Regions from separate parts of the Variovorax sp. GW822-FHT04A09 genome, predicted to be linked through region 1. Evidence: riboswitches for the same ligand, from Rfam matches in the RefSeq annotation. Region 1 holds a riboswitch; the other holds the start of a gene.
The links. A riboswitch is a leader RNA that binds a small molecule or an ion and turns the genes downstream of it on or off. The one in region 1 is predicted to bind S-adenosylhomocysteine.
Positions count from the first base shown of each region.

Region 2: another riboswitch for S-adenosylhomocysteine. It lies ahead of metH (methionine synthase); the one in region 1 lies ahead of ahcY (adenosylhomocysteinase).

Region 1 covers NZ_JBXAMV010000006.1:80,899-95,996, reverse strand. The annotation lists gene metF (methylenetetrahydrofolate reductase [NAD(P)H]) at 1-309, opposite strand, end outside; gene AC1RLW_RS26085 (TlyA family RNA methyltransferase) at 320-1,153, opposite strand; gene ahcY (adenosylhomocysteinase) at 1,159-2,598, opposite strand; S-adenosyl-L-homocysteine riboswitch at 2,664-2,732, opposite strand; gene phaP (TIGR01841 family phasin) at 2,984-3,481, shown strand; gene AC1RLW_RS26070 (alpha/beta fold hydrolase) at 3,504-4,433, shown strand; gene AC1RLW_RS26065 (hypothetical protein) at 4,477-4,917, shown strand; gene AC1RLW_RS26060 (alpha/beta fold hydrolase) at 4,914-5,987, shown strand; gene AC1RLW_RS26055 (GNAT family N-acetyltransferase) at 6,013-6,606, shown strand; gene AC1RLW_RS26050 (peptide chain release factor 3) at 6,673-8,301, shown strand; gene AC1RLW_RS26045 (ABC transporter permease) at 8,306-9,109, opposite strand; gene AC1RLW_RS26040 (DNA methyltransferase) at 9,306-10,346, opposite strand; gene AC1RLW_RS26035 (hypothetical protein) at 10,343-11,533, opposite strand; gene AC1RLW_RS26030 (ABC transporter permease) at 11,619-12,461, opposite strand; gene AC1RLW_RS26025 (ABC transporter ATP-binding protein) at 12,470-13,465, opposite strand; gene AC1RLW_RS26020 (HAD-IIB family hydrolase) at 13,561-14,385, shown strand; gene AC1RLW_RS26015 (porin) at 14,514-15,098, opposite strand, start outside.
Region 2 covers NZ_JBXAMV010000005.1:457,901-472,998, reverse strand. The annotation lists gene AC1RLW_RS25525 (SH3 domain-containing protein) at 1-9, shown strand, start outside; gene AC1RLW_RS25520 (LysR family transcriptional regulator) at 16-936, opposite strand; gene AC1RLW_RS25515 (PACE efflux transporter) at 1,039-1,476, shown strand; gene AC1RLW_RS25510 (lipase secretion chaperone) at 1,489-2,409, opposite strand; gene AC1RLW_RS25505 (esterase/lipase family protein) at 2,421-3,431, opposite strand; S-adenosyl-L-homocysteine riboswitch at 3,609-3,684, shown strand; gene metH (methionine synthase) at 3,707-6,469, shown strand; gene AC1RLW_RS25495 (ArnT family glycosyltransferase) at 6,570-8,327, shown strand; gene AC1RLW_RS25490 (glycosyltransferase family 2 protein) at 8,324-9,310, shown strand; gene AC1RLW_RS25485 (GtrA family protein) at 9,321-9,734, shown strand; gene AC1RLW_RS25480 (amidohydrolase family protein) at 9,760-10,959, opposite strand; gene AC1RLW_RS25475 (TetR/AcrR family transcriptional regulator) at 10,914-11,681, opposite strand; gene AC1RLW_RS25470 (ferredoxin--NADP reductase) at 11,710-12,483, opposite strand; gene AC1RLW_RS25465 (6-hydroxynicotinate reductase) at 12,803-14,422, shown strand; gene AC1RLW_RS25460 (UPF0280 family protein) at 14,427-15,098, shown strand, end outside.

The DNA of each region.
Region 1 (15,098 bases):
GCCGCTGGGCAGGTCGCCGCGCAGCGCCACCAGGCGCTTGACGCCCATGGCCTTCAGCTCGGCCAGTTGCTCGCGCACGGTGGCGCGCGTGGCGCCGATGCACGAGAAGTGGCTGGCGGCGTCCACGCCCTCGGCCAGGATCTCCTGCACCGCACCGAAGGTGCCCTGGTGCGTGGAGCCGCCCGCGCCGTAGGTGACGGAGCAGAACTGCGGCTTGCGCGCATACAGCTGCTGGCGCACGGCGCGCAGCTTGACCGCGCCTTCGGGCGTCTTGGTCGGGAAGAATTCGAAACTCAGCGGAAGGCGCACCTGCGTCTCCTTAGGAACCGTCGCCCGCCTTGGCAGCAGCACGAACGGCGTGAATGAAAAACTCGCGGTTGCCGTCGCCCCCGGCGATCGGGCTGTCGAACCAGCGCAGCACCTTCAGCTCGAGCGCCGCGCAGGCGTCGTGCAGGCGCTTCTCGACCACAGCGTACATCGCCTCGTCGCGCACGATGCCGCCCTTGCCGACCTGGCCGGGCTGCAGCTCGAACTGCGGCTTGACCAGCATCAGCAACTGGCCGTCGTCGGCCAGGAACTGCACCACGGCCGGCAGCACCAGCGTGAGCGAGATGAAGGACAGGTCGCCGACGATGAGGTCGAAGCGCGGCTCGGCCGGGGCTTCGACAACTTCGAGCGCCTCACCCACCTCGTCGTCCTCGCCGTCGTCCACCTGCAGATCGGCCGGCGACAACGCCCGCGCATTGACGCCTTCGATGGCGACCACGCGTTCGTCCTCGCGCATGCGCGGATGCAGCTGCCCGTGGCCCACATCGATGCCCACCACCTTGGCAGCACCGTGCTGCAACAGGCAGTCGGTGAAACCGCCGGTCGACTGGCCGATGTCCAGGCACAGCCTGCCCGTCGGGTCCACGCCGCTGGCTTTCAGCGCACCTTCGAGCTTGAGGCCGCCGCGCGACACGTAGCGTGCCTCGGCGGCGTCGGCGAGCTCGAGCTCGGCCGACTCGGGCACTTCGTCCTTGTTCTTGACGACATTGCGCCACGCGTCGCTCGTGCCCGCGTCACGCCAACGCATGCCGCCGGCGATGAGCCGGACAGCTTGCGAACGCGAGGCGGCCATGCCGCGCTCCACCAACAGTTGATCGGCGCGCACGCGGATCAATAGCGGTAGGTGTCCGGCTTGTAAGGGCCGTTCTTGCTCACGCCGATGTAGGCGGCCTGGGCGTCGGTCAGCTCGGTGAGCATGGCGCCGACCTTCTTCAGGTGCAGGCGCGCGACCTTCTCGTCCAGGTGCTTGGGCAGCACGTAGACCTTGCCGGCTTGATACGCATCGGGCTTGGTGAACAGCTCGATCTGGGCGATGGTCTGGTTGGCGAACGACGACGACATCACGAAGCTCGGGTGGCCCGTGCCGCAGCCCAGGTTCACGAGGCGGCCCTTGGCCAGCAGGATGATCTTCTTGCCGTCGGGGAAGGTGATGTGGTCCACCTGCGGCTTGATCTCTTCCCACTCGTACTTCTCGATCGACGCGACGTCGATCTCGTTGTCGAAGTGGCCGATGTTGCAGACGATGGCCTGGTCCTTCATCTTGACCATGGTGTCGTGCGTGATGACGTCCTTGTTGCCGGTGGTGGTCACGAAGATGTCGGCCTTGTCGGCGGCGTACTCCATGGTCACGACCTTGTAGCCTTCCATGGCGGCCTGCAGGGCGTTGATGGGGTCGATTTCGGTGACCCACACCTGGGCGCTCAGGGCGCGCAGGGCCTGGGCCGAGCCCTTGCCCACGTCGCCGTAGCCGGCCACGCAGGCCACCTTGCCGGCGATCATCACGTCGGTGGCGCGCTTGATGCCGTCCACCAGCGATTCGCGGCAGCCGTACAGGTTGTCGAACTTGCTCTTGGTGACCGAGTCGTTCACGTTGATGGCGCGGAACAGCAGCGTGCCCTTGGCGCTCATCTCGTTCAGGCGGTGCACGCCGGTGGTGGTCTCTTCGGTCACGCCGATGATCTCGGCCGACTTGCGGGTGTACCAGGTGTCGTCCACGGCCAGCTTGGCCTTGATGGCGGCGTACAGAATGCGTTCTTCTTCGCTGGTCGGGTTGGCGAGCACGCCCAGGTCCTTTTCAGCGCGCTGGCCCAGGTGCATGAGCAGCGTGGCGTCGCCGCCGTCGTCCAGGATCATGTTCGGGCCTTCGCCCTTCGAGCCCTTGGGACCGAAGTCGAAGATGGCGTGGGTGTAGTCCCAGTAGTCCTTCAGCGACTCGCCCTTGATGGCGAACACCGGCGTGCCGGCGGCGGCGATGGCGGCGGCGGCGTGGTCCTGCGTCGAGAAGATGTTGCACGAGGCCCAGCGCACTTCGGCGCCCAGGGCTTGCAGCGTCTCGATGAGCACGGCCGTCTGGATGGTCATGTGCAGCGAGCCCGTGATGCGCGCGCCCTTCAGGGCCTGGCCCTTCGAGAACTCTTCACGGATGGCCATCAGGCCGGGCATCTCGGTTTCGGCGATCTTGATTTCCTTGCGGCCCCAGGCGGCAAGGGACAGGTCGGCAATCGCCTGGTCGGCGGTCGAGACGGGGGTGGGCTTGAGTACAGCGCTCATGTGAACTCCAAAACTGGTTTGAAAGATGCCACTGCGTACGGGGAAGAAAGACTCACCGCGAGAACAGCGGGTGAGCGTGGTTGCGATGTGGTCCGAGCCTCACGCCTGACGGCGCTGCAACGCTCCTCGGAGCGCCGGATTGTAGTCGCGGCCGCCCGGCCCGCCAATCGACCGGGGCATCCCACATCACGGAAAGCGCGAGCGCCCGCCAGGCCGGGCCGGGCGGCGCGGGGCACCCCGGGAAACTCCGCAGGCAAATCCGCGCTTGGAGCGCCCTGAGCCGCGCCGGCCCGGCGTATCGTGGCGGCGGGCCCCGGCCGCCCGGCCGCTGCCTGCATCCACCCGTTCGATTGTTTTCATCACCCGACACAGGAGATTCCGCACCATGGCCACTGCCAAGAAAGCCGCCGCGAAAAAAACCACCGCCAGCAGCGCCGGCGCGAAGCAGGCGGCGCCGTCCGCCGCGGACATGCTCGATCCGATGAAGAACCTCAAGGGCATGGCCGAGCGCCTGCAGAACCTGAACCTGACCGGCGGCGCCGGCAAGCTGCTCGACAGCGGCCGCAAGGACCTGCAGGCGCTGATGCAGGCCAATGAAAAGTCCTACCAGGGCCTGCAGACCGTGGTGCAGCGACAGACCGAAATGATCAAGACCGCCATCGCCGAATGGCAGACCGCCGCCAAGGCGATGCCGGGCAAGGACCCGAAGGAAAACCTCGCCAAGCTCGACGAGCTGGGCCGCCAGTCGTTCCAGCGCGCCGTCGACGACATCAAGGAACTGGCCACCCTGGCCGCCAAGTCGCAGGCCGACGCCTTCGACGTGGTGCGCCAGCGCATCCAGGCCAACGTGGACGAGGTCACGAAGCTGCTGCAGCGCAAGTAACAAGAAGAAAAGAAAGGCCCGCATGACCGCCGTCGCGCCCCGCACCGAACGGCGCACCCGCGCCAACGGCATCGAACTGGCCTGGGACAGCTTCGGCGACCCCGAGGCGCCGCCGCTGTTGCTGGTCATGGGCCTCGGCGCCCAGATGGTCGCCTGGGACGACGCGTTCTGCGCCGCCCTGGCGCAGGCCGGCGGCCACCACGTGATCCGCTTCGACAACCGCGACATCGGCCACTCCACCCACCTGCCGCACGCCGGCGTGCCCGACATCCAGGCGCTGATGCTGCAGGCCATGGCCGGGCGCCCGCTGCAGGTGCCCTACACGCTGCGCGACATGGCCGACGACTGCGCCGGCCTGCTCGACGCGCTGGGCATCGCGCGCGCCCACGTCGTGGGGGCGTCGATGGGCGGCGCCATCGGGCAGGAGATGGCCATCCATCACCCGGGGCGGATGCGCTCGCTCACCAGCATCATGTCGAGCACCGGCGACCCGGCCCTGCCGCCGCCCACGGCCGAGGCGCTGGCGGTGCTGTTCGCGCCCGCGCCGACGAGCTTCGAGGCCTACCTGCCGCACCACGCCAAGCTGTGGCGCGTGCTGCGCGGCCCCGACGCCTTTCCGCTCGACGAGGCGCGCGACGCCGAACGCGCGCAGCTCGCCTTCCTGCGCGGCCTCAACCCGGGCGGCGTGGCGCGGCAGTTGGCGGCCGTGTTCGCGTCGGGCAACCGCAAGCCGGCGCTGCGCGCGGTGCAGGTGCCCACGCTGGTGATCCACGGCGATGTCGATCCGCTGGTGCCCGTGGCCTGCGGCGTCGACGTGGCCGAGGCCATTCCCGGCGCGACGCTGCTGCGCATTCCGCGCATGGGCCATGCGCTGCCGATCGCGATGTGGCCGCAGATCATCGAGGCCATCGCCGCGCACACCGCACGGGCGGCGCGGCGCGACGATCACTGAAGAAAAAAGAGACACGACAACGAACCCAGACGGAGGTGTTTTCATGAACCAGTTTCCGTCCCTCGATCCCATGGCCCTGTGGCGCGAGCTCACGGCCCAGTGGGAAAAAAGCACCAACGAATTCGCCAACGAAGCCATGGCCTCGGACCCGTTCCGCCAGGGCATGCACGGCGGCATGAACGCCTCGCTCACCGCGCAGAAGGCGGTGGGCGACCTGATGGCGCGCTACCTCACGCTGCTGAACCTGCCCACGCGCACCGACCTGCAGGCGCTGGGCGAGCAGCTGCACCGCATCGACGACCACCTGGCGGGCATCCGCCGCGCGCTGGAAGGCGGGGCCGGGCCGGCCGCGCGGACCGCCGATACGGCCACTGCACCGCCACGGCCGCGTCGCACCAAGCAACCGCCGGCGGCGGCAGTGCCCGCACCTGCCGCCAAGACCGCCGCCCCCAAGAAACGCCCCACTGGAAAGCGCCGCCCATGAGCGCGCCGCCCGACACCTTCCAGCTGCCCGACATCCGCGGCGAGATCGAGCGCACGATCCAGCGCAACATCAAGGGGCTGGACTTCCTGACCTCGACCGCGCCCGCTGTCGGCCTCACGCCCAAGGACGAGATCCACCGGCGCGGCACGCTGAGCCTGTACCACTACCGCCCGATGGTCGACGAGATCTACCGCGTGCCGGTGCTGATGGTGATGGCCACCACCAACCGCGCCTACATCTTCGACCTCGCGCCAGGCCAGAGCATGGTCGAGTATTTGCTGCTCAAGGGCTACGACGTCTACGTGATGGACTGGAACGCGCCGCGCCCCGACGAGAAGCGCCTGCGCATCGAGGACTACGTGCTCGACTTCATTCCCGATTCGATCCGCCGCGTGCAGGAAGACTCGGGCGAGGAAGACGTGACCATCGCCGGCTACTGCATGGGCGGCGTGCTCTCCACGCTGTACGCGGCGCTGCACCCCGGCGGGCCGATGAAGAACCTCGCGCTCTTCACCACGCCGATCGACTTCAGCCGCATGAAGCTGTTCCACGCGTGGTCCGACCGGCGTTATTTCGACGTCGACCGCCTCATCGACACCGTGGGCAACGTGCCGCCCGAGATGCTGTTCGCCTCCTTCGACATGCTGCGCCCCGCCGGGCGCGGTGCCGGGCTGGTGCAGCTGTGGGACAACATGGCCAACGACGAGTTCGTCAAGTCGTACCGCATGTTCGACCGCTGGGGCGCCGAGATGCTGCCGCTGGCCGGCGAGTACTTCCGCCAGACCGTGAAGGAGCTCATGTGGGACAACAAGCTCCACAAGGGCGAGCTGGTGCTCGGCGGGCGCCCCGTGCTGCTGAAGAACATCACCGTGCCGGTGCTGCACGCGCTGGCGCAGCACGACCACATCGTGCCCTACGAGGCGGGCCAGCCGCTGATCGCCGGCATCGGCTCCACCGACAAGGAAGAGGTGGTGCTCAAGGGCGGCCACGTGAGCCTGGCGGCCGGCACCAACGCCGTGCGGCGGCTGTGGCCCAAGCTCGACGAGTGGCTGGGCGTGCGCTCCACCTGACGAACACAACCATCCCCCTACGCTCATGACCGCCTCTTCTTCCCGCACCTACCCGCGCACCGTTTCCCACGCGGACGGCGACATCGCCCTGCGCCTGATGACCGGCGCCGACGCCCCCGCCGTGCTGGCCTTCGCGCAGGCGCTGCCGGCGCACGACCTGCTCTTTCTGCCGCGCGACATCACCGAGCCCAAGGTGATGGCCGCCTGGGTCCGCGCCATCGAGCGCGGCGACATCGACAGCGTGCTCGCCGTGCGCGACGGCGCCGTGCTGGGCTGCGCCGCCGTCATCCGCGACCCGCATTCGTGGTCGGGCCACGTGGCCGAGCTGCGCGTGCTGGTGTCGCCCGCGCTGCGCGGCGGCGGCCTGGGCCAGCAGCTGGCGCAGGAGGGCTGCGCGCTGGCCTTCGCCCACGGGCAGGAAAAGATCGTCGCCCAGATGACCGTCGACCAGCGCGGCGCCATCGCCGTCTTCCAGGCCCTGGGCTTCCGGCCCGAGGCCCTGCTCACGCGCCACGTGAAGGACCGCGAGGGCAAGGCGCACGACCTCGTGGTGCTGAGCCAGGACGCGGCGCAGGTCGAGGCGCAGATGCGGGCGTACGGGGTGACGGAGGCGTTTTAGGCCTACAGCCCGGGGTTGGCGGGGCGGCCTCCTAAAATCGGGGGATTCCCCTGCAGATTGCCCACCTTGTCTTTTCTCGCCGAAACCCGCCGCCGTCGCACCTTCGCGATCATTTCCCACCCTGACGCCGGCAAGACCACGCTGACCGAAAAACTGCTGCTGTTCTCGGGCGCGATCCAGATCGCCGGCTCGGTGAAGGCGCGCAAGGCCTCGCGCCACGCCACCTCCGACTGGATGGAAATCGAGAAGCAGCGCGGCATCTCGGTGGCCTCGTCGGTGATGCAGATGGTGTACCGCGAGCACGTGATCAACCTGCTCGACACGCCCGGCCACAAGGACTTCTCGGAAGACACCTACCGCGTGCTCACCGCCGTCGACTCGGCGCTGATGGTGATCGACGCGGCCAACGGCGTGGAAGCGCAGACGCGCCGGCTGATCGAGGTCTGCCGCCAGCGCGACACGCCCATCATCACCTTCGTCAACAAGATGGACCGTGAAGTGCGCGAGCCGCTGGACATCCTGGACGAGGTGGAGCGCGAGCTCGGCATGCCCTGCGTGCCCATGACCTGGCCCGTGGGCCAGGGCAAGAGCTTCCGCGGCATCATGAACCTGCGCACGCAGGCGATGACGGTGTTCGAGTCGGGCAGCGAGCGGCTGCCGCACGACTTCGAGACCATCCCGCTGAGCGAGCGTGACACGCTCGTCAAGCGCTTCGGCGCCGACTTCGAGCACGCCATGGAAAGCATGGAACTGGCCACCGGCGCCTCGCCCACCTGGGACCGCGAGGCCTTCCTGGCCGGCAAGCAGACGCCGGTGTTCTTCGGCTCCGGCGTGAACAACTTCGGCGTGATGGAAGTGCTCGACGCGCTGGTCGACCTGGCGCCCTCGCCGCAGTCGCGCACCAGCACCACGCTGGTCAACCGCCAGCCGGTGGTGAAAGAGATCCAGCCCGAGGACAAGGACTTCGCGGGCGTGGTCTTCAAGGTGCAGGCCAACATGGACGCCAACCATCGCGACCGCATCGCCTTCGTGCGCATGGCCTCGGGCAAGTACACGCCGGGCATGAAGCTGAAGGTGCAGCGCACCGCGAAGGAACTGCGCCCCACCAGCGTCGTGACCTTCATGAGCCAGCGCCGCGAGGCGGTGGAAGAGGCCTACGCCGGCGACATCGTGGGCTTCACCACCCACGGCGGCGTGCAGCTGGGCGACACCATCACCGACGGCGCGAACCTGCAGTTCACCGGGCTGCCCTTCTTCGCGCCCGAGCTGTTCATGACCGTGATTTTGAAGAACCCGCTGCGCACCAAGCAGCTGCAGCAGGGCCTGGCCCAGCTCGGCGAAGAAGGCGCGATCCAGGTCTTCCGCCCCGAGGTCGGCGGCCCGATGCTGCTGGGCGCGGTCGGCCAGCTGCAGTTCGAAGTGGTGCAGCACCGCCTGAAGGCCGAGTACGACGCCGACGTGCGGCTCGAAGGCTGCCAGTACACGGGCGCGCGCTGGATCACGGCCGACACCCCGGCCGAGCTGCGCGAGTTCGTCCACGCGTACCCGGTGCGCATGGCCAAGGATGCGGCCGACACGCTGGCCTTTTTGTGCACCTCGCCCTACGACGTGCGGCTGGCGCAGGAGCGTTTTCCGAAGATCCACTTCCATCCGCTGCGCGAGCACGCGGGCCTGGCGCTGCAGAGCGCCGGCTGATCGGCTAGCTGCCCGACGAGGTGTAGTGGCGCAGCCCCATGCGCCACGCACCGAACGCCGCCGCGAGGAACACGAAGCCTGCGAGCGGCGACACCCACCCCACCCAGGCCGGCGCGCCCAGCGGGTCGGGCTTGCCCAGGATCGCCAGCACCGGGTAGTACGCCACGCAGGCCAGCGGCACGATGAAGGTCAGCACGCGGCGGAACCACTGCGCATAGAGCGCCAGCGGGTACTGCGCCGCCTGCACGCCGCCATAGGTGAGCACGTTGGCGATCTCCAGGCTTTCGACGGTCCAGAACGACAGCGTGCCCTGTAGCACCAGGATGCCGAGGAACAGCGCGATGCCGCCGGCCAGGGCGAACGTTGCGATTGCCACGGCGCTGGGGGTCCATGCGATGTCGGCCTGCACGGTCGCGAAAGCCAGCACGAGCAGGCCCTGCAGCAGACGGCCGAGGCGGCTGATGCGCACATCGTGGCCCATGAGCTGCAACGCGAGCGGACGTGGGCGCAGCAGCAAGCGGTCGAAGGTGCCGGTGCGCAGGAACTCGGTGCCCAGCACGTCGAAGCCGCGGCCCAGTGCGTCGGCGAGGGCGAACATGCAGTTCACGAGGCCATAGAACAGCGCGACCTCGCCAATGCCCCAGCCCTGCACCTCGCCGAAGCGATGGAACAGCGCCCAGACGGCGACGACCTCGATGCCTGTGCCGAGGAACTGGCCGAGGGTCAGCAGCAACGCGGACGCGGGGTACCTGGCCTGGCCGCTGATGGAGGCGGCCATGAGGCGGAAGAAGAGAGGGAGGGCGCCCATCTTCAATGGCCCTCGCGGCCTGTGTCGCCGTGGTTCAGGGCGCGTGCACAGGCCACCGGGTACTTCCCTCCGCGAATGTCCCCCGGGCTTCGCCCTCCTCCTTGATTTCGCTGCGGGAAGCACCCAGTGTCCTGCGCACACCGAGCGCGGTCGTTGTGCCGGTCGATCCACCGCTGTGCGAATTGCGTCATGCCACTCATTGCTCGTAGCAGATGTCGAGCCTGATCAATGCGCCGCGGGCATCGATGCGGTCGGCTCGGAAGTAGAAGCGGTCGCGGTAGCTGTCGAGGCGAAGGGGCGCGGTGACCGGGTCGCCCCAGCTCGTCACCGAGAAGCCCTGCCCTTGCAGCCATCGCAGCAGGGTGTCCAGGCGCTGCGGGTCGGCGTCGACGCGGATGTCGGCGTCTGCGGGCGGCGTGCCCTGCGGGTCCTGCTGCCAGCGCGCGAAGCTGCCGAACAGCGTGAAGACGTGTCCTGCGGCGCGCATCGCATCGAGCAGCGCAGCGGTGGCCGACAGGTCGATGCGCTCGCGCTGCTTGCGAAAAACCAGCGCGTGTTCGTGGCGCCGGTCGGTGCGGGCATCAGTGTCGTTGTCTGCCGCGTCGTGCGGATAGACCAGCACGCGCTCCTCCTCCATCGTGAAGAGCGAACCCAGGATGCGGGCGAGATCGAAGGCCAGCGGCAGCACGCGATCGCCGATCCGGAGGTTCTCCACCATCGCGATGCAGGCGCCGCCCTCGCGCAATCCGGCGCGGACGCGGTGAAAGACATTGCGCAGGCCGTCGAGGTGCTGCGCGTAGCTCGGGCTGTCGTAAAGCTGGGACGTTGCCTGCGCACCGGTCCAGCGGCAACCGAAGTAGGGGACGTTCGTCAGGCACAGGTCGAAGGGCGGGAGCGCTGCGTCTTCGAGCGCATCGCACGAGGCGTGCAGGAGCGTCGTGCCGTGGGCGAGGCCGTGGCGTGCCAGCCGCTCGCGGATGAGGTCGAGGCGGCCTGCATCGACTTCGCAGCCCAGGGCCTGGCGCTGCTCGAGGCGCGCCGCGAGCAGCGTCGTGCCGAAGCCGGCGAACGGATCGAACACCGTGTCGCCCGGTTGCGAGAACCGGCGCACGAAGGGCAGCATCTGCTCGACCCATCCGCAATCGCGCCCGCCCATCGGGTCCCGCGCGCGCAGGTCGTCCGGCAGGCGGTAGCGCGGCGATTCATGGTCGAGCATCAGCCAGCTGTGACTGGTCATGGACAGGCCTTCGCGGTGCGCGTGTCGAGCAGCACGTCGTGCCCCGGCTCCCAGCCGGCGCAGAGCTGTCCGTCGGCAAAGTAGACGAGCTTGTAGACGTCGCCGGTCGCGTGGCGCGCGTGCATGGCGCCGTAGTCGGCGCTTTCGAAGACGACCGTCAGGCCGCTGTCGGTGCGCAGGCGCAGGTTCCAGAAGTAGTAGCCCTCGGTGAGGCTTTCGAGGGTCCACCCGCGCGAGATGTCGGGGGCATCGAGGCAGGCCGTCAGCAGCGCGTCCATCGAGACCCGCTGCGTGCGCAGATAGCGCGCGGTGGCGTTGTCGCGATAGCCGTCGTCGAGCCGCGAGAACTCCCGGAAGACGACGGTGCCGGCGCCGCATTGCCGTGCCCACGCGAGGTACGCGGCCACGTCGGTCGGCTGCGCGACGCCGCCGCGCTGGAGGATGCACACGAGCCGCAGCGCCACCGCATCGGCGAGCTGGCGCGCGGTGCGTTCGAACACGGCGGCATCGCCGATGGCCACCTCGGGCCGGAACCGCATGATGGCCTGGTTGACCGCGCCGTCGTGGTGGTGGCGGGACAGCTCCAGCCAGCTCATTCCGAAGCCTTGCAGCGCGCGCCGCAGCACCTCGCCCTGCGGTCCGGCAAAGCCTGCGCCGTTGGTATAGAGCACACGGTCTTCGACCACCGGGCCTTCGCTTTCGCCCGCGGCCAGCGTGTGCAGCAGCCGGAGCATCCAGTCGGCGTCGTCGCTCGTTTCCAGGCCCGAGAGCGACCACGACAGCGGCACGTCGCGCAGGGCCCGCAGCGCGCGGAACAGGCCGTCGAAGTAGTCGGGCGCCGGACGCAGCCGGGACGCCGAGGTTCCGCCGTCGGTCTTGCGCAGGTTTTCCGAGCAGAAGCCGCAACGAGCCGAACAAGGCTTCACGGAGGCGTACGGCGTGAACGTGAGGGGCTGCGCAAGGCGCCGCGCGACGCCGCCGATCGTGTGCGTGTGCCAGCGCGCGGCCTCGTTCGAAGGCGGCGTGCGAAGGGTCACCCCGCGCACGGAGCGGCGAAGGCGTTCGAAGAGCGGGGAACTCGCGCTGCGCGGCAGATCGGCCACGGCGATCTGGTCGATCGCGCAGGTCACGGTCCGTGCAGCGGGGGGCGTCGGCGTATCGGCTTCGACGGGAATGACGGGGCACATGGCAGGGGCGGGGTTGTCGCACCCGCCACCATACGACAGCGCTGCCTCCGAGGGCGGGAGTGGCTCCCTGCGCGCGCCCATCACCCTAGCCACCTTGCACCTGCAGACTGCGCATCGTGCGCCCCATCGCCATCCGCCCGAACGCGACCAGCGCGACGATCCAGAAGCACTGCAGCCCCAGCGCGGCCAGCGCATGCCAGCCGCTCAGGTGCCCGAAGTACAGCCGCGCCGGAATATCGAACAGCCCCGCCAGCGGCTGCACCAGCAGCGCGGTCTGCCAGGCGTCGGGCAGCAGCACCAGCGGCAGCAGGTTGCCCGAGAACACGATGACCACGGGCGTCGCCACCGCCTGGATGCCGCGCTCGTTGAGCGCCGCCGTGGTCGCCACGTTGAGCAGCATCACCATCGCGGTCGAGAGCAACAGGCCCAGCACCACCGACAGCAGGAACGCCGCGCCGGCCACCGCGTTCGCGGGCAATTGCCAGGCCCAGTCGCCCAGCCCCACCAGCGGCAATGCGACCGCGGCGAAGGCCGCCATCAGTGCCACGCGCGGCAGCAGGCGCGCCGCGATCCAGCCTGCGGTGCGCGCGAACCACAGCGCGTAGGCGTCCACCGGGCGCAGCCGGTCGTAGGCGACCGCGCCGGTGCGCGCGGCCTGCGCCACTTCGGGGTCGCCGAGCCAGGGCATCAGCACCAGCAGGCCCTGCGCGAGCCAGGTGTAGGTGATGGCCTGGGCCAGCGACATCGACGAGGCCGCGCCCGCGATGGCGCTGCCGCTGTAGAACGCGGCGAACACCATCACCTTGATGCCGCCCCACCAGCACTGCGTGGCAAAGCCCGCGAGCGCCGCGGTGCGGTACTGCAGCATCTGCAGGAAGCGCGAGACGAACGCCGCGACATACGGCCGGGCGAGGTCGCGCGGGCCCATGGCCGGCCTCACGCCTCGGCCGCTCCGTGCATGGCGTAGAAGCGCGCGATCACGGCTTCGATCGCGAGGCCTTCGAGGCGAATGTCTTCCACGGCGTGCGCGCCGGCGATGCGGGCGATGAGCGCGGGCGCGGGGGTCTGCTTGGGGTCGAAGTCGAGCACCAGCGTCTGGCCGTCGCGCGAATGCACGGTGGCGCCGTCGACCTGCGCGGGCAGCGTGGCATCTTGTGCAAAGTCGACCACCAGCCGGCGCTCGGCCATCACCTGCGCGCGCAGTGCCTCGACCGGGCTGTCGGCCAGCACGCGGCCGTGGCCGATGACGATCACGCGCTGGGCCAGGGCCTCGATGTCGTGCATGTCGTGCGTGGTCAGCAGCACGGTGGTGCCGCGCTCGCGGTTGGCGCGGCGCACGAAGTCGCGCACGGCGAGCTTCGAAGGCGCGTCGAGGCCGATGGTCGGCTCGTCGAGGAACAGGATGTCGGGCTCGTGCAGCAGCGCCGCTGCAATCTCGGCGCGCATGCGCTGGCCCAGCGACAGCTGGCGCACCGGCTGGTCGAGCACGCGCTCCAGGTGCAGCAGCGCGACCAGCTCGTCGCGCGTGCGGCGGTAGCGTTGCGGATCGACGCGGTAGATGTCGCGCAGCAGGTCGAAGCCGTCGCCCACGGGCAGGTCCCACCACAGCTGCGTGCGCTGGCCGAAGACCACGCCGATGCGCGCCACGTGCCGCTCGCGGTCGGCAAAGGGGTCGCGGCCGTCGACTTCCACGCGCCCGCCGTCGGGCCGCAGGATGCCCGAGAGGATCTTGATGGTGGTCGACTTGCCCGCGCCGTTCGGCCCGATGAAGCCCAGCAGCTCGCCGCGCTCCAGCGCGAACGACACGCCCGACAGCGCCTCCACCGTGCGGTGGCGGCGCTGCAGCAGGCCGCGCAGCGCACCGCGCAGACCGGGGTCGCGCTCGGACACGCGGTAGGTCTTGCGCAGGTTGTCGACGAGGATGTGAGGCATGGTGGACGGTGCCGCGCCGGCCTGAAAGCGCGGCGGGGGCGGGATGCTACACGAAAGCGCCGGTACGATCACGGGCCCTTTCGAGAATCCTGTCCATGTCTTCGCCTCCCCTGCCCGCCTCGCCCCACCACCTGCTGCCGCTCACGCGCTGGCCCGCCGACGCGCGCGCGGCGCTGGTCGGCGTGTTCACCGACATCGACGACACGCTCACCACCGACGGCGCGATCACGCCCGATGCGCTGAAGGCGCTGTCCGACCTGAAGGCCGCGGGCCTCGCCGTGGTCGCGATCACCGGCCGGCCCGTGGGCTGGAGCCTGCCCTTCGTGAACAGCTGGCCGGTCGATGCCATCGTGGCCGAGAACGGCGCGGTGGCGCTGCGCCCTGCGGCCGGTGGCGGTGTCGAAAAGCGCTACCAGCAGGACGCCGCCACGCGCGCCGCCAACTTCGCGCGCATGCAGGCCGTGCTGGCGCGCATCGAGCGCGAGATTCCGGGCGCCGGCCGTGCCACCGATTCGCCGGGGCGCGAGACCGACATCGCCATCGACCACAGCGAGTTCGTGACGCTGAGCGACGACACCATCGCGCGCGTCGTCGCGCTGATGCGCGGCGAAGGCATGCACGCCACCGTGAGCAGCATCCACATCAACGGCTGGTACGGCGACAACGACAAGCTCGAGGGCGCGCGCTGGATCGTGCGCGAGCTCTGGGGCCGCACGCTCGACGACGAGATGGAGCGCTGGGCCTACGTGGGCGATTCCACCAACGACCAGCTGATGTTCCGCAGCTTCGCGCACAGCATCGGCGTGGCGAACGTGGCGCGCTTCGTGCCGCAGCTGGAGCACCTGCCGCGCTATGTGACGCAGGGCGAGCGCGGCGCGGGGTTCGCGCAGGCCGCGCAGGCGGTGCTGTCGGCGCGCTGAGCCGCGCGCCGCGCGGGCGTCGCGCACGAAAAAAAGGCCCGCGCAGGGCGGGCCGAATGGACCGGTTGAACGACCCTTGGAGAAACTTGCAGGGGTGAGGGTCGCGCGATGCGCGACCCTTCAGGACATCAGAACGTGTGGCGGATGCCGAACTCGTAGCCCATCGAGCTCTTGGCCTGCAGCGCGGTGCGGTTGAACGTGGTGGCGTACGACGGGCCTGCACCCACCGTGAGCGCCGCGCCGTTCTTGTTGCTGACGCGCGCGACCGTGCCGTACAGCGCGGTGCGCTTGGACAGGTTGTGCACGTAGCCCAGCGCGAGCTTGCTGGCCTTCGGATCGGCGTTGTTCACGCCGAACACGGGCACGCGGTTGAAGTCGTACTTGACCTGCGAGTACGACGCGCGGATCACGCCCGGGCCGACCGGCACGGTCACGCCCAGCAGGTAGCCGGTGAGGTCCACGTCCTGGCCGGGCGTGAAGATGTTCAGCGCGTTGCGCTCGTCCTTCGAACGCGAGATTTCGCCGAACAGCTTGGCCACGCCGAAATCGTAGGTCGCGCCGAGGTTGAAGGTCTTGACCTTGCCCGGGCGTGCCACGGCGGCGGCGCCGCTGCCGGTCGTGAAGCTGGTGTCGTTCTGCGCGTAGCTGGCGGCGATGTCGAACGGGCCCGTCGTGTAGCCCAGGCGACCGCCGATGTGGCGGCCGGTGTTGGT
Region 2 (15,098 bases), on a different contig from region 1:
AAGAATTGACCCGGCTCACACGGCCGGCGTCCCGATGCCGGCCGCCGCCTGACGGTCGCGTGCGATCAGCGCCACGAAGCGCTGCGCGCCCAGGCCCAGCGGCCGTTCGCGCGACCACACCACGTCCACCCACAGGTCGAGTCCGTTGCTGAGGTTCTCGAACGGGATCTCGACCAGCGCGCCCGCCGCCACGTGCGGCCGCGCGAAGTTGCGCGGCAGCCAGCCCCAGCCCAGCCCGGCGGTGATCAGGCTCAGCGCGGCCAGCGCGTTGTCGGTGCGCCAGACATGCCGCGCGAACACGAAGCGCGGGTCGCTGGTGGCCAGGTCGCGCCCCGCGACCACGATCTGGCGCGTGTTCGTCAGGTGCTCCTCGCGCAGGCGCCCGCCGGCCGCCGCGCGCAGCACGGGGTGCTCGGGCGCCATCACGGCCACCATGGTGTCGCTGCCCACCTCCTGGAAGCCCTCGCGGCCGTCGAGGCTGGGGCGCTCGAACACCAGCGCCAGCTGCGCCCGGCCGCTGTGCAGCAGCGCCAGCGCGTCGGCCTGCGGCGCAGCCAGCACCTCGACCTGCAGCAGCGGGTAGTCGTCGGCCAGCGCGGCCAGCGGCCCGCTCCAGGGCGCGGCCAGCAGCTCGGGCGCGATGGCCAGCGTGAGCCGGTCTTCCAACCCCTGCGTGAGCGCCAGCGCCTGCACCTGCAACTGCCGCAGCTGGGCCGCGAGCAGCCGCGCCTGCGGTTCGAGCGAGCGCGCGGCCGACGTGGGCTGGGGCTCGCGGCCGCTGCGGTCGAACAACGGCAGCGCCAGCTCGGCCTCGAGGTTGGCGATGGCCATGCTCACGGCCGACGGCACTTTGCGCAGCGCCCGCGCGGCGGCCGAGAACGAGCCGTGGTCGATCACGGCCAGGAAGACCTCGACGTTGTCGCTGGAGAAAGCCATGGCGCCCCGATCTATCAATAAAACTGAAATAAGTTAACTTTTTATATCAACTAAAAGCAAATAAAGTCCCTCCATCGCAGTCAAACACACAGAGAAACAGTCATGCAGGGCCTTCAGCGTCGGATCGTTTACATCTCCCTCTACGAGGGCATCGCCATCGTGGCGGCCAGCGCCGGCCTGGCCCTGATGTCGGACGCGGGGCTCGGCCACTCGGGCCTGCTGGCCGTGGGCGCCTCGGTGATCGCGGTGATCTGGAACCTGACCTTCAACGCCCTGTTCGAGCGCTGGGAGTCGCGCCAGGCGGTGCGCGGGCGCAGCCTGAAGCGCCGCATCGCCCACGCCATCGGCTTCGAGGGCGGCCTGATCGCCTTCCTGGTGCCGATGCTGGCCTGGGGCCTGGGCGTGTCGCTCTGGCAGGCGCTGGTGATGGACCTGGGCCTGGTGGTGTTCTTCCTGGTCTACACCTTCGTCTTCAACTGGGCCTTCGACCGCGTGTTCGGCCTGCCGGCCTCGGCCATGGGCGAAGCGCAGCCTGCGTAAGCCTGCGCTTACTTAGCGGATTTGTCGCGCCGGCTTGGGCGCGGCGGCCGAGCGCATCGCCAGGGCACCGCTCAGGCGCAGGCGCTCGTTCTCGTTGAAGAGCGTCTCGCGCAGCTGGGCCCGCTCGGCCTCGGGCGCGCTGGCGTAGCGGTCGAGCCGGGCGTTCCATTCCTGGGTTTCCTGGTCGAGCGTGGCCAAGCCGCGTGCCACCTCGTAGCCGTAGGTCTCGCTGCGCGCGGCAAAGCGCTCCTGGGGGCTGGCGCCGCGCGCCTGCAGGGCCTCGGTCTGGCGCATCACGTCCAGATGCGCCACCGCCTCCTTGCGCACCTCGCGCTGCGCGGGCGACAGCCAGGCCTGCTCGCTTTGGGCCAGCGCCGCGGCGCGCTGCTCGGGCGTGAGGTCGGGGTTGGACAGCAGCTCCATCTTCTCGGCCATGAACCGGTCCTGCCGGATCTGGTCGCCGAACAGGCCTTCGATTTCCTCGGGCGCGAAGAACTGACGGCGCACCGCCTCGCGTGCCTCCAGGCTGCGCCGCAAAAAGGCCGGGTCGCCGGGCGCGGGCGGCTGCAAGGTGCGCAGGGCTTCCTGCATGTCGACGTAGCGCTCCAGCAGGCCCAGCGCGCGCACGCGCCAGTCCTCGCGCAGGCGCTGGGCGAGCAGGGCGGGTGCGCGGGCCATCAGCGTGGCCTTGCTGTCGGCCTGCGCTTCGGCGAGCACCTGGTCGAAGAGGGTGATGAGGTCGCTGGTGAGCAGGGCGTCGGGGGCCGCTGCGGTGGACTGCGCCGGACGAGGCGCGGTGGGCACCGCGACCGCCGCCGTGGCGCGGGGCGCGGCGGCCTGCGGCGCATCGACCGCCCCGGGGCCGAGTGCCAGCCAGCCGGTCCCCGCGGCCACCAGCGCGACGGCGCCGATGGTCAAGGCCACACCGCGCATGCGCAGCGTCCTCAGAGCCCCGCGCTCTTGAGTCGCGCGGCCTGTTCCCTGAACAGCTCCGGCGGCTTCTTCTCGTAGTACGGGAACTGGCTGCCGTAGGTGTTGCCGAAGGCCTGGTTCACCTCGTCCAGGTGGTTCTGGCGGTAGTCGCCCAGGTGGGTGCCCAGGCGCGTGGTGCAGACCGCGAGCAGGCCGTCGTTGGCCTCGCCGAAGAAGAACAGGCTGCCCAGCGTCGACAGCGCCGTGTCACTCGGGTCGAACAGGTTGAAGCTGGTCGACACGCCCGACCACGAGTAGTAGCGCACGCCGTTGGCCACGGCCGCACCGCTCTTCACGTCGCACGACGAGCCCGGCGCGGGGCGCCCTTGCGGGAACTTGGCGTCGAAGGCCGCACCGCCCGCCGTGGTCAGCGAGGCCAGCGCGTTCAACGGCACCTCGGGCAGCTGGCTCGGGTCCTTGCCCGAGAGAAAGCCGATCAGCCCCGTCAGCAGGCCGACGGCCTTCACCACCAGGGTCTGGCCGATGCCGCCTTCGGGCAGCTTGGCCAGCAGGTCGGCCACCTTCGAGCCGCCGTTGGCGCCGCCCACCGACGTGACCGAGGCCACCATGTCCGGCGCCACCGCCGCCACGTAGCGCACCGTGGGCGAGCCCTGCGAATGGCCGATGAGGTTGAACTTGAGCGTGGGGTTCTGCTCCAGCGCGCGGATGGTCTTGAGCTCCTGCAGCAGCTGCTCGCCGCGGATCTCGGAGGTGTTGGTGCCCGACACCTGCGCCACGTACACCTTGGCGCCCGCGGCGGCCAGCCTGCCGGGGATGTCGTAGAAGTAGTCGACGCCCAGCAGGTTGTCGAAGCCCAGCAGGCCGTGGACCAGCACGATCGGGTACTTGGTCTTCGCCGTGTCGGAGGTGACGCGGGCCTCGACGCGGGTGGCGCTGTCGCCGGCGGCGGCACGCGCTGGTGGCGCGTGAACCGCGAGGGCCGCGGCGGCCAGGAGGCCGCAGCTCAGGGCCACGGCGCGCATTGGGGTGGCTGCATGCTGCAACCGGACATTCCACTTCCTGGCCATCGGCGAACTCCCTTACGTTTGGTTAAAAACACGAACGTTCGTTCAGAAACGGTGGGCGCATTCTGTTGACACGTGCAGGAATGAAAACTGGGGTTTTCCCAGGGCGCAATCGAATCGACCTAAAATGCGCGACTTCCCAAGGAGCGTTGCAGCGGTTCGCCACAGAGGCGAATCGTCAGGCTTGGGGCGACAACGACGCTCGCCTGTCCGACTCTTCCGCAGGTGAGGCCATGTCCCAGATTCCCGCATCCGTTTCCGCTCCCGTTGCTCCCCCTCCCATGAAGCTGTCCGGCCTCGAGCCGGTCGCCATCGGCGAGGGCACGCTGTTCGTCAACATCGGCGAGCGCACCAACGTCACCGGCTCCAAGGCCTTCGCGCGCATGATCCTCAACGGCCAGTTCGAGGACGCCCTGGCCGTCGCGCGCCAGCAGGTGGAGAACGGCGCGCAGGTGATCGACATCAACATGGACGAGGCCATGCTCGACAGCAAGGCCGCCATGGTGCGTTTCCTGAACCTCATTGCCAGCGAGCCCGATATCGCGCGCGTGCCGGTGATGGTCGACAGCTCCAAGTGGGACGTCATCGAGGCCGGGCTGCGCTGCATCCAGGGCAAGGGCATCGTCAACTCCATCTCCATGAAGGAGGGCGTGGACAAGTTCAAGCACGAGGCCAAGCTGGTCAAGCGCTACGGCGCTGCCGCCGTGGTCATGGCTTTCGACGAGAAGGGCCAGGCCGACACCTACGCGCGCAAGATCGAGATCTGCGAGCGCGCCTACCGCGTGCTGGTCGACGAGGTGGGCTTTCCGCCCGAAGACATCATCTTCGACCCGAACATCTTCGCCATCGCCACCGGCATCGAGGAGCACGACAACTACGCGGTCGACTTCATCAACGCCGTGCGCTGGATCAAGCAGAACCTGCCCGGCGCCAAGGTGTCGGGCGGCGTGAGCAACGTGAGCTTCAGCTTCCGCGGCAACGACCCGGTGCGCGAGGCCATCCACACCGTGTTCCTGTACCACGCGATCCAGGCGGGCATGGACATGGGCATCGTCAACGCCGGCATGGTCGGCGTGTACGACGACCTCGAGCCCACGCTGCGCGAGCGCGTGGAAGACGTGGTGCTCAACCGCCGCCCCGATGCCGGCGAGCGCCTCGTCGAAGTGGCCGAGACCGCCAAGAGCGGCGCCAAGGACGACAGCAAGAAGCTCGAATGGCGCGGCACGCCCGAGCACCCGGTGCACGTCAACCAGCGCCTGTCGCACGCGATGGTGCACGGCATCACCGACTTCATCGTCGAAGACACCGAAGAGGCCTACCAGCAGATCCTCGCCAAGGGCGGGCGTCCGCTGCACGTGATCGAAGGCCCGCTCATGGACGGCATGAACATCGTGGGCGACCTGTTCGGCCAGGGCAAGATGTTCCTGCCGCAGGTGGTGAAATCGGCGCGCGTGATGAAGTCGGCCGTGGCCCACCTCATCCCGTACATCGAGGAAGAAAAGCGCCAGGACGAGGCCGCGGGCCGCGACGTGCGCACCAAGGGCAAGATCATCATCGCCACCGTGAAGGGCGACGTGCACGACATCGGCAAGAACATCGTCACCGTCGTGCTCCAGTGCAACAACTTCGAAGTGGTGAACATGGGCGTGATGGTCCCGTGCCACGAAATTCTGGCGAAGGCCAAGGTCGAGGGCGCGGACATCGTGGGCCTGTCGGGCCTCATCACGCCCAGCCTCGAAGAGATGCAGTACGTGGCCGGCGAGATGCAGAAGGACGACCACTTCCGCATCAAGAAGATCCCGCTGCTCATCGGTGGCGCCACCACCAGCCGCGTGCACACGGCCGTGAAGATCGCGCCGCACTACGAAGGCCCCGTGGTCTACGTGCCCGATGCCTCGCGCAGCGTGAGCGTGGCGCAGTCGCTGCTCTCGGACCAGGCCACCGCGTACATCGACGAGATCAACGCCGACTACGAGAAGGTGCGCACGCAGCACGCCAACAAGAAGCAGGTGCCGATGTGGCCGCTGGCCAAGGCGCGCGCCAACAAGACGCCCGTCGATTTCGCCAACTTCGTGCCCACCGTGCCCAAGTTCATCGGCCGGCGCGTGTTCAAGAACTTCGACCTCACCGAGCTGGCCAAGTACATCGACTGGGGCCCGTTCTTCCAGACCTGGGACCTGGCCGGCCCGTTCCCCGCCATCCTGAAGGACGAGATCGTCGGCACCGAGGCCGTGCGCGTGTACGCCGACGGCCAGCGCATGCTCAAGCGCCTCATCGAAGGGCGCTGGCTCAGCGCCAGCGGCGTGGTCGGCTTCTGGCCCGCCAACACCGTGAACGACGACGACATTGAGCTGTACACCGACGAGACGCGCAGCGAAGTCGCGCTCACCTGGTACGGCATGCGCCAGCAGACCGAGAAGCAGATGATCGACGGCGTGATGCGCCCCAGCCGCTGCCTGGCCGACTTCGTCGCGCCCAAGGACAGCGGCGTGAAGGACTACGTCGGCGTGTTCGCCGTCACGGCCGGCCTGGGTGTCGAGAAGAAAGAGAAGTTCTTCATGGACGACCTCGACGACTACTCGGCCATCATGCTCAAGGCCCTGGCCGACCGGCTGGCCGAGGCCTTTGCCGAAGCCATGCACCACCGCGTGCGCACCGACCTGTGGGGCTACGCGCCCCACGAGGGCCTGAGCAACGACGACATGATTGCCGAGAAGTACCGCGGCATCCGCCCCGCGCCCGGCTACCCGGCCTGCCCCGACCACAGCGTGAAGGGCCCGATGTTCGACCTTCTGAACTGCGCGGACATTGGCATGACCCTGACGGAGAGCCTCGCTATGATGCCCGCCGCCAGCGTGAGCGGCTTCTACCTCGGGCACCCCGATGCGACGTACTTCAACGTCGGCAAGATCGGGCACGACCAGTTGCAGGACCAGGCCGCGCGGCGCCGCACGAGCGAAGCGGAGCTCGAGCGCCTGCTGGCGCCGAACCTTTGAACCTGCCGGCCGGTCGGCGCGACCGGAGTGACCGGCCACGGGAGTTGATATTCAGAAGCTGATCTTTGCCGCCGCGCACTACGCCCAGTTCGCGATCTTCGTGATTGCCTGCTGGGGTGCCGGCCGCGCGGTGCTCGCGCGCCTGCGTCCGCCCTCGCGCCGCGACGCCTGGCTCGAAGCGGCCATGTCGGCCGCGCTCGGTGTCGGCCTTTACATCTGTGCCTTCCAGGCGCTGGCGATCTTCGGGCTCTTTCGCCGCGAGGCCACGCTGGGGCTGGTCGGCGCGGGCGTCGTGGCCGCCGCATGGCAGTGGCGCGGTTGGCGCGCCGAGGTGCGTGCGCTGCGCGCGGCCGCGCCCGCCACCCCGCCGTGGACCCGCTTCGAACGCATCGCCGCCATCGCGCTGGCGCTGGTCGCGCTGCCCGCGCTGGTGGCGCCGCTCGCGCCGCCGGCCGCCTTCGACGAGCTGATGTACCACCTGCCGTATGCGCGCCTGGTGGCGCAGCAGGGCACGCTGGGCATCCACGACTGGCTGCGCTACCCCTGGTTCCCCTACAACTACAACCTGCTGTACGCCGCCGCGCTGCAGGTGGGCGACGACGTGCTGCCGCACTTCCTCAACGCCCTGGCGGGCGCGCTGTCGGTGCTGATGATCTTCCGCCTGGGCATCCTGCATGCCAACCGGCTCACCGCCTGCATCGGCGCGGCCATCTGGCTGGGCATGGGCGACTACGCCAACGCGCTGATCGACATGGGCGTGGCGCTGTTCGTGCTGTCGGCCTTCGTGGCGCTGTGGTGGTGGCGCGAGTCCGAACCGCTGCGCGACGGCACGCGCTGGCTCTGCCTGGCGGCGTTCTGCCTCGGCGTGGCGGCGGGCTCCAAGTACCAGGCGCTGATCTTCCTGCCGCTGGTGGCGCTGTTCGTGGTGCGCCACGAGCGCCGCCTGTTGCAAGCCTGGGCGCCGGCGCTGCTGTGCTTCCTGATCCCGTGCATCTACTGGTATGCGCGCAACGCGATCATGACGGGCGACCCCTTCAACCCGATCGGCGCGCGCGTGTTCGGCTTCACCGAATGGGTGCCGGCCGACTACGTGCAGCAGGTGGCCGACGTGCGCGACCACGCCGAGATGCCCAACGCGCTGATCTGGTCCGTGTTCCTCGCGCCCTTCAGCGTGTGGTGGAAGCGCTCCGCCGCGGTGCGCGCGGCGGGCTGGTTCTGCCTGTACTCGGTGGCCGTGTGGGTCGTGACCTCGCGCTACCCGCGCTACCTCATGGCCTCGTTCCCGCTGCTCGCGATGACGGCCGCCGTGGGCTGGCAGGTGCTGTTCGGCTGGATCGCGGCGGGCGTGCGCCGCCTGCGCGGTGCGCCCGCTGCGGTCGCAGCCGACGGCCCGCGCAGCGGTGCCGGCGTCGGCGACTGGATCGTGGTGCTGCTGCTGGCCGTGCTGGCCGCCGTGTCGGTGGGCCAGACGGCCACCAAGGTGTCGATGATCTCGCTCACGCCCGAGGCGCGCGAGGCCTTCCTGCGCAAGCACGTGCCCGGCTACGGCGTGATGGACTACGTGCGCCGCAACGTGACCGGCCGCGTCTACCAGATTGCGCTGAACGAGGCGATCTACTACGGCCCCAATCCGATCTGGGGCGACACGCTGGGGCGCTGGCGCTACCGCGACTACCTGCTGATGTCGCCCGGCGACACGGCGCGCAAGCTGGCGGCCGAGGGCTTCACCACCGTCGTCATGTCGCCCGAGATGGTGAAAGTGCTCAGCGTGCGGCCCGGCTTCGACCAGTACTATGGCCTGCTGCACGAACAAGACGGCAGCCGGGCCTACCGACTCCTTCCGACGACCGCTCGATGACCGACCACCGACCTGCTCCCGTGTCCGCCATGCCACGCATTGCCGCCGTCATTCCCTGCTTCAACGAAGCCCTGGCCATCACCCAGGTGATCGAGGGCTTCCGCGCGGCCCTGCCGGGCGCCGAGATCCACGTCTTCGACAACAACTCCACCGACGACACCGCCGCCGTGGCCCGCGCGGCCGGCGCGATCGTCACGCACGTGGCCGCGCGCGGCAAGGGCAACGTGGTGCGGCGCATGTTCGCCGACGTCGAGGCCGACATCTACGTGATGGTCGACGGCGACGCCACCTACGACACCACCGCCGCGCCGCGCCTCATCGCGCGGCTGGTCGAGGGCAACCTCGACATGGTGGTCGGCAGCCGCGTGGACGACGGCCAGGACGCGCTCACCTACCGCGCCGGCCACCGCTTCGGCAACTGGCTGCTCACGGGCACCGTGGCGCAGCTCTTCGGCGGCGGCCTCACCGACATGCTCTCGGGTTACCGCGTGTTCTCGCGCCGCTATGCCAAGTCGTTCCCCGCGCTGTCGCAGGGCTTCGAGATCGAGACCGAGCTGACCGTGCACGCGCTCGAACTGCGCATGCCCTACGCCGAGGAAGCCACCGCCTACAGCACGCGCCCCGAAGGCTCGCACAGCAAGCTCTCGACCTACCGCGACGGCTGGCGCATCCTGAAGACCATCGGCAAGCTGTTCGTGAGCGAGCGGCCGCTGCAGTTCTTCTCGATCGTCGCGGCCGTGCTCGCGATCGCTGCGCTCGCGCTGGCCGTGCCGCTGTTCATGACCTACGCCCACACCGGCCTGGTGCCGCGGCTGCCCACGGCGGTGCTCGCCACCGGCGCGATGCTGGCGGCGCTGCTGTCCTTCGTCTGCGGCGTGGTGATGCACACCGTCACGCTCGGCCGGCAGGAGGCCAAGCGGCTGCGCTACCTGGCGCAGCCTTGCGTGCGCGAGAGCTTGCGCAAGAGCCTGCGCGCGCACTGACGGCGGCGCGATGAAGATCGGGCGCGAGTTCCTCTCGTTCGCCGTGGCCGGCGTGATCGGCTTCGTGGTGGACGTGACGGTGCTCTACCTGCTGGCACCGCTCTTGGGGTGGTACGGCGCGCGCGTCGTGTCGTTCCTGGCCGCCGCCACCACCACCTGGCTCTACAACCGCCGCTACACCTTCGCGGCGAGCGCGGCCGGCGCCGCCACGGGGCGTTCGGTCTGGCGCGAATACCTGGGCTACCTCACGACCATGCTGGCCGGCGCGGTGCTGAACTACGGCACCTACGTGCTCACGCTGCACTGGGTGGAAGGCCGCTGGGCCGCCGCGCTCGGCGTGGCGCTGGGCAGCATCGCGGGCATGGGCGCCAACTTTCTCTCGGCGCGCTATCTGGTTTTCCGCTCGCACCGCAGCGGCGGCTGAGGCCGCCGGGCGCGTGCACTCAGGTTCAGTGCCCGCCCGACACCACCACCGGGATCTCGGTGGCCGGCGGCGTGTTGCGGCTGCGGCCGCAGCGCACGAGGCCGTCGATCATCACCATGCCCACGCCCGGGATGTCGCCCAGCTGCACGCTTTCGAGCAGGCCCGGCGCGGGCGAATGCTGGGCACGGTCCATGAACACGAAGTCGGCCGCGCGGCCCACTTCGATCAAGCCGCAGTTGAGCTTGCGGATCTTCGCCGTGTTGCCCGTGGCGAAGCAGAACACCAGCTCGGCCGGGATGTTCGCGATGGACGACAGCATCGCCACCATGCGCAGGATGCCCAGCGGCTGCACGCCCGAGCCCGCGGGCCCGTCGGTGCCCAGGATCACGCGGTGCGGGCACTTCAGTTCGAGCGCCGCCCGGGCCGCCGCGATGGCGACCTTCTCGTTGCCGTTGTGCACGATCTCGATGGCGCGCGTGCTCTTCTCGCACAGCTCGCACACGTGCGCCTCGGGCAGCGAGGTGTGGCCGCCGTTGATGTGGCCGATGATGTCGGCGTCGGCTTCGAGCACCACGTCCTTGTCGATCAGCCCCGAGCCCGGGATCGACGGGCCGCCCGTGTGGATCGTGCTCTGGATGCCGTACTTGCGCGCCCAGGCCACCATCTCTTTCGCCTCGTAGCCGGCCTTCACCGAGCCCAGGCCCACTTCGCCCAGCAGGCCCACGCCGGCTTCGGCGAGTTCCTTGAAGTCGCTCTCGACCATGCCCTTCTCGATGACTGGGGCGCCGGCCAGCACCTTCACGCCACCGGGGCGGAAGTTGTCGAAGGCGCGCTGCGCGGTGATGGCCAGCGCCTTCAGGCCGACGATGTCCTTCGGGCGGCCGGGCAGGTGCACCTCGCCGGCGGAAATCATGGTGGTCACGCCGCCGTGCATGGTGGAGTCGATCCAGCCGATCTGGCCCTGGCGCGGCGTCCAGTCGCCGAACACCGGGTGCACGTGGCTGTCGATGAGGCCGGGCGCGACGCAGGTCTTGCGCGCATCGATGACGGTCTGTGCGCCTTCGAGGTCGCAGTCTTTCTCCTTGCCGACCGCCACGATCAGGCCGTCGTTCACCACCAGGGTGTCGGCGTCGAGGATGGGCTTGTCGATGTCGCCCGAGAGCAGCAGCCCGATGTTCTTTATGACGACCTTGCCCGACTTTGCGCCGGCTGCGATTTCTGCCATTTCGTGGTGTCCTCGTCGTGGGGTGGGGAGTTGTTGTCTTGTTCCTGGATGTCGTCCGCGCGCACGGTGCGCAGCAGGGTCTCGATGACGAAGTCTTCCCAGTGCGCGACGGCTTCCGGCGACTCCAGCGGCTCGCCGAGGAAGGCCGTGAGCGTGTGCCGGTTCGAGGTGTAGAAATAGCCGGTGGACGCGATCAGCAGGTAGATGTCGCGCGCCACGAGGTCGGTGCGGAACAGGCCCTGGGCCGCGCCGCTGGCAAGGATTTCCGAAATGATGGCCACCGCCCGCGACGAGTACTCGCGCGCCCGCAGCGACTTCGAGATGTGCCGGCCCTTGTGCAGGTTCTCGGTATTCAGCAGGGTGACGAACTCGGGGTTCTTGCGGTAGTAGCCGAGCACGAAGCGGATGACTTCGGTGAGCGCTTCCACGGGCCGCGAGGCATCGAGCGCAATGGCGGCCTCGGCGTCGTCCATGCGCTGGTAGATGCCTTCGAGCACCGCGATGAACAGGCCCTCTTTGCTGCCGAAGTAGTAGTAGATCATCCGGTCGTACGACTTGGCGGCCTTGGAGATCTTCTCCACGCTGCCGCCGTCGTAGCCGTACTTGGCGAACACCTTGGTCGCCGCCTTGAGGATGCTGTCGCGCGTGGCCTGGGCCGCGGCCTCGCGCACGCCGGTGCGGCGCTGGGGCTTGGGCTTGCTGACGGAGCGGGAGTCGGCCATCGTGCGCGCAGCGCCTGTGTGTCGGGTCTTACTTCTCGGCGAAGGCGCGTTCGACCACGAAGTCGCCCGGCGTCGAGGTGTTGCCTTCCTTGAAGCCGCGCTTTTCCAGGATGTGCTTCAGGTCGACCAGCAGGCCGGGGCTGCCGCACAGCATCACGCGGTCTTCCTCGACGTTCAGCGGGGGCAGGCCCAGGTCGTCGGTGAGCTTGTTGCTCTCGATCAGGTCGGTGACGCGGCCCTGGTTGCGGAACTCCTCGCGCGTGACCGTGGGGTAGTACAGCAGCTGCTTGGCGATCATCTCGCCCAGGATCTCGTGCTTGGGCAGGTGGTCGGTCACGAGGTCGTGGTAGGCCAGCTCATCGACCTGGCGCACGCCGTGCACCAGGATGACCTGCTCGAACTTCTCGTACGTGTCGGGGTCGCGGATGATGCTCATGAACGGCGCCAGGCCGGTGCCCGTGCCGAACAGGTACAGGCGCTTGGCCGGCAGCGTGTAGTCGATGAGCAGCGTGCCGGTGGGCTTGCGGCCCACGATCACGGTGTCGCCCACCTGGATGTGCTGCAGCTTCGAGGTGAGCGGGCCGTCTTCCACCTTGATGCTCAGGAACTCCAGGTGCTCCTCGTAGTTCGGGCTCACGATGCTGTAGGCGCGCAGCAGGGGCTTGTTGTTGACCTTCAGGCCGATCATCGTGAAATGACCGTTCGAGAAGCGCAGCGCCGGGTCGCGCGTGGTGGTGAAGGTGAACAGGCGGTCGGTCCAGTGGTGGACGCTCAGGACGCGTTCTTCGCTGAATGCACTCATACAGAACTCAAGTGTTGGTTGAAGACAGAAAAGGGTGGCTGAGCCGAAATGCACGCCTTTGGGGCGTCCGCCATCGGCCGGCTAGCAACCCTCCATTGTCGTTGGTCGGAAAAACCCCGATGAACACCGCGAGAAAACACCATTGCAAGCATCGGGCCTGTTTGCTACATTGACCTTTGATGTAGTGAACGCAACATGAAAGTGTAGGGGATGCTACACAAACGAAAGCCGCCGCACAAGCACCTGCACGGCACGTTTGTTGCAAACCTCCGGGGCCTGAAGACCCGCTCCGACAGCACCACACCACGAGATCGCCCCGATGACTGAACACACCAAGACAGACGGACTGCCCGGCATCGACATGCCCCTGGTCGCGCAGGCCGGCGGCGCCGCCTTCGGCAAGGCGCCGCCGCGCAACGAGAAGATGAGCACCGCCAAGGTCGAGTGCAACGCCTGCCCGGTGCTGTGCCAGATCTCCGACGGCCGCACCGGCGCCTGCGACCGCTACGCTAACCGCCAGGGCGTGCTGGTGCGCGTCGATCCGGTGGTGCTGCTGCGCCGCACGCTCGCCAGCGAACAGCCGGCGCTCGTGCCCTTCGACCGGCCCGGCGCCGAGGCGGCCGAGGCCGATGCCGCACCCGACTGGAACGGCGACCTGCTGCACGCCGACGAGGTCTTCGTCACCGGCGTGGGCTCGTCCACCACGTATCCCGACTACAAGCCCGCGCCCTTCATCGTGGCTTCCAAAGCCCAGGGCGTCGACATGGTCACCGTCGTCACCGAAGGCATCTTCAGCTACTGCAGCTTCAAGGTGAAGATCGACACCGACCGCTTCCTGGGCGCCGAGCAGGCCAACGTGCGCTACAAGGGCGAGGTCGTGGGCCACGTCACCACGGCCGAGTACGGTTCGCAGATGCTGTCGCTGGGCGGCGTGCACCACCTCACGGGCGGCAGCAAGAAAGAGGGGCGCATGACGGCCGAGCTCATGCAGCTCTTGGGCAACAAGCAGGCGGTCGAATGCACCATCGACGGCGGCGCCAGCCTCGTCATCCAGGCCGGCAAGGCGCCCATCGTCAACGGCGTGGAAGAGCAGCGCATGCGCGTGGGCTGCGGCTCGGCGGCCGTGGGCATCTTCGCGCGCCAGTTCGCCGGCGTGGCCGACGAGGTGGTGGTGGTCGACGACCACATCACCGGCGTGCTCACCGAGCACCAGGCCGGCCGCTGCCTCGACATGACGCCCTCGGGCATCCAGATGCTGGGGCGCAAGTCGACACCCGGGCGCTACTTCCAGGTCGCGAACCCGGGCAACGGCTGGGGCGGCACCGACATCGCCGACCCGCTGGCGATCATCGAAGGCTGGGAAGAGGGCGTGGCCCGCCCCGGCCTGCGGCTGCTCATGACCTCCACCACCGGCGAGCACGCGCAGTGGTACGTGCTCGACGAGGCGCTGAAGCCCATCGAGCAGCCCATGCCGCCCGAGGTGCGCCGCATCGTCGATCGCATCGGCGAAAACTGCGAGCCCTCGCTGTGCACCGTGCTGTTCCTCGGCGGCGCCGGCGGCAGCCTGCGCGCGGGCGTCACCGAGAACCCGGTGCTGCTCACGCGCGCCATCAAGCGCGCGCTGGTCAACGTCACCTGCGGCGGCGCGCCGGCCTATGTGTGGCCCGGCGGCGGCATCACGGTGATGGCCGACGTCATGCGCATGCCCGACAACAGCTTCGGCACCGTGCCCACGCCGGCCATCGTCGCGCCCATCGAGTTCAGCATGCGGCGCGCCGACTACGAGGCGCTCGGTGGGCACGTCGAACACATCTTTCCGCTCGAACAGGCGCTCGCACGCGGTGCGTGGCAGGAAGACGGCGCACCGCTGGCGCGCCAATGGCTCGTCATCGACGATGCCAACCCGTGGCCGCTCGGCCACGCCCCCATGCTGGGCTGAAACCATGTCCGCCCAACGCACGGCGCTCGACGCGGGCCGCTGGCATTTCAACCACGGCCCGATCGACATCGTGGCCGAAGCGCACGGCGACCCGTACGCCGTCGCCGCCGCGCACGACGCGGCCTGGGCGCGCTTCGGCCATGTGCTCGACGAACTCGTGCGCGAGCTGCCGCAGCTGCGCCTGCCCGTGGCCGCACGCCAGCGCCCGCGCGGCGTGGTCGCGCGCCGCATGTGGGACGCCTGCGATGCGTTTTCGCCGCTGTTCCTCACGCCGATGGCGGCCGTGGCCGGCAGCGTGGCGCAGGAACTCATCGCTTTCTACGACCGGCCGGGCATCGAGCGCGCCTGGGTCAACAACGGCGGCGACATCGCGCTGCACCTCGCGCCCGGCCACACGGCGCGCGTGGGCCTGTTCGCCGACCTCGCGCGCTTCGACTGGCGCGACAGCGGCATGCTGACCACCGACGGCCAGTTCGAGCTGCACGCCGACCAACCCGTGCGCGGCGTCGCCACCAGCGGCTGGCGCGGGCGCAGTTTCTCGCTGGGCATCGCCGACAGCGTGACGGTGTTGGCCGCCACCGCGGCGCAGGCTGATGCGGCCGCCACCGTGATCGCCAACGCCGTCGACGTGGCCGACGCCCTCATCCAGCGCCTGCCCGCCAGCGACTGCAAGGAC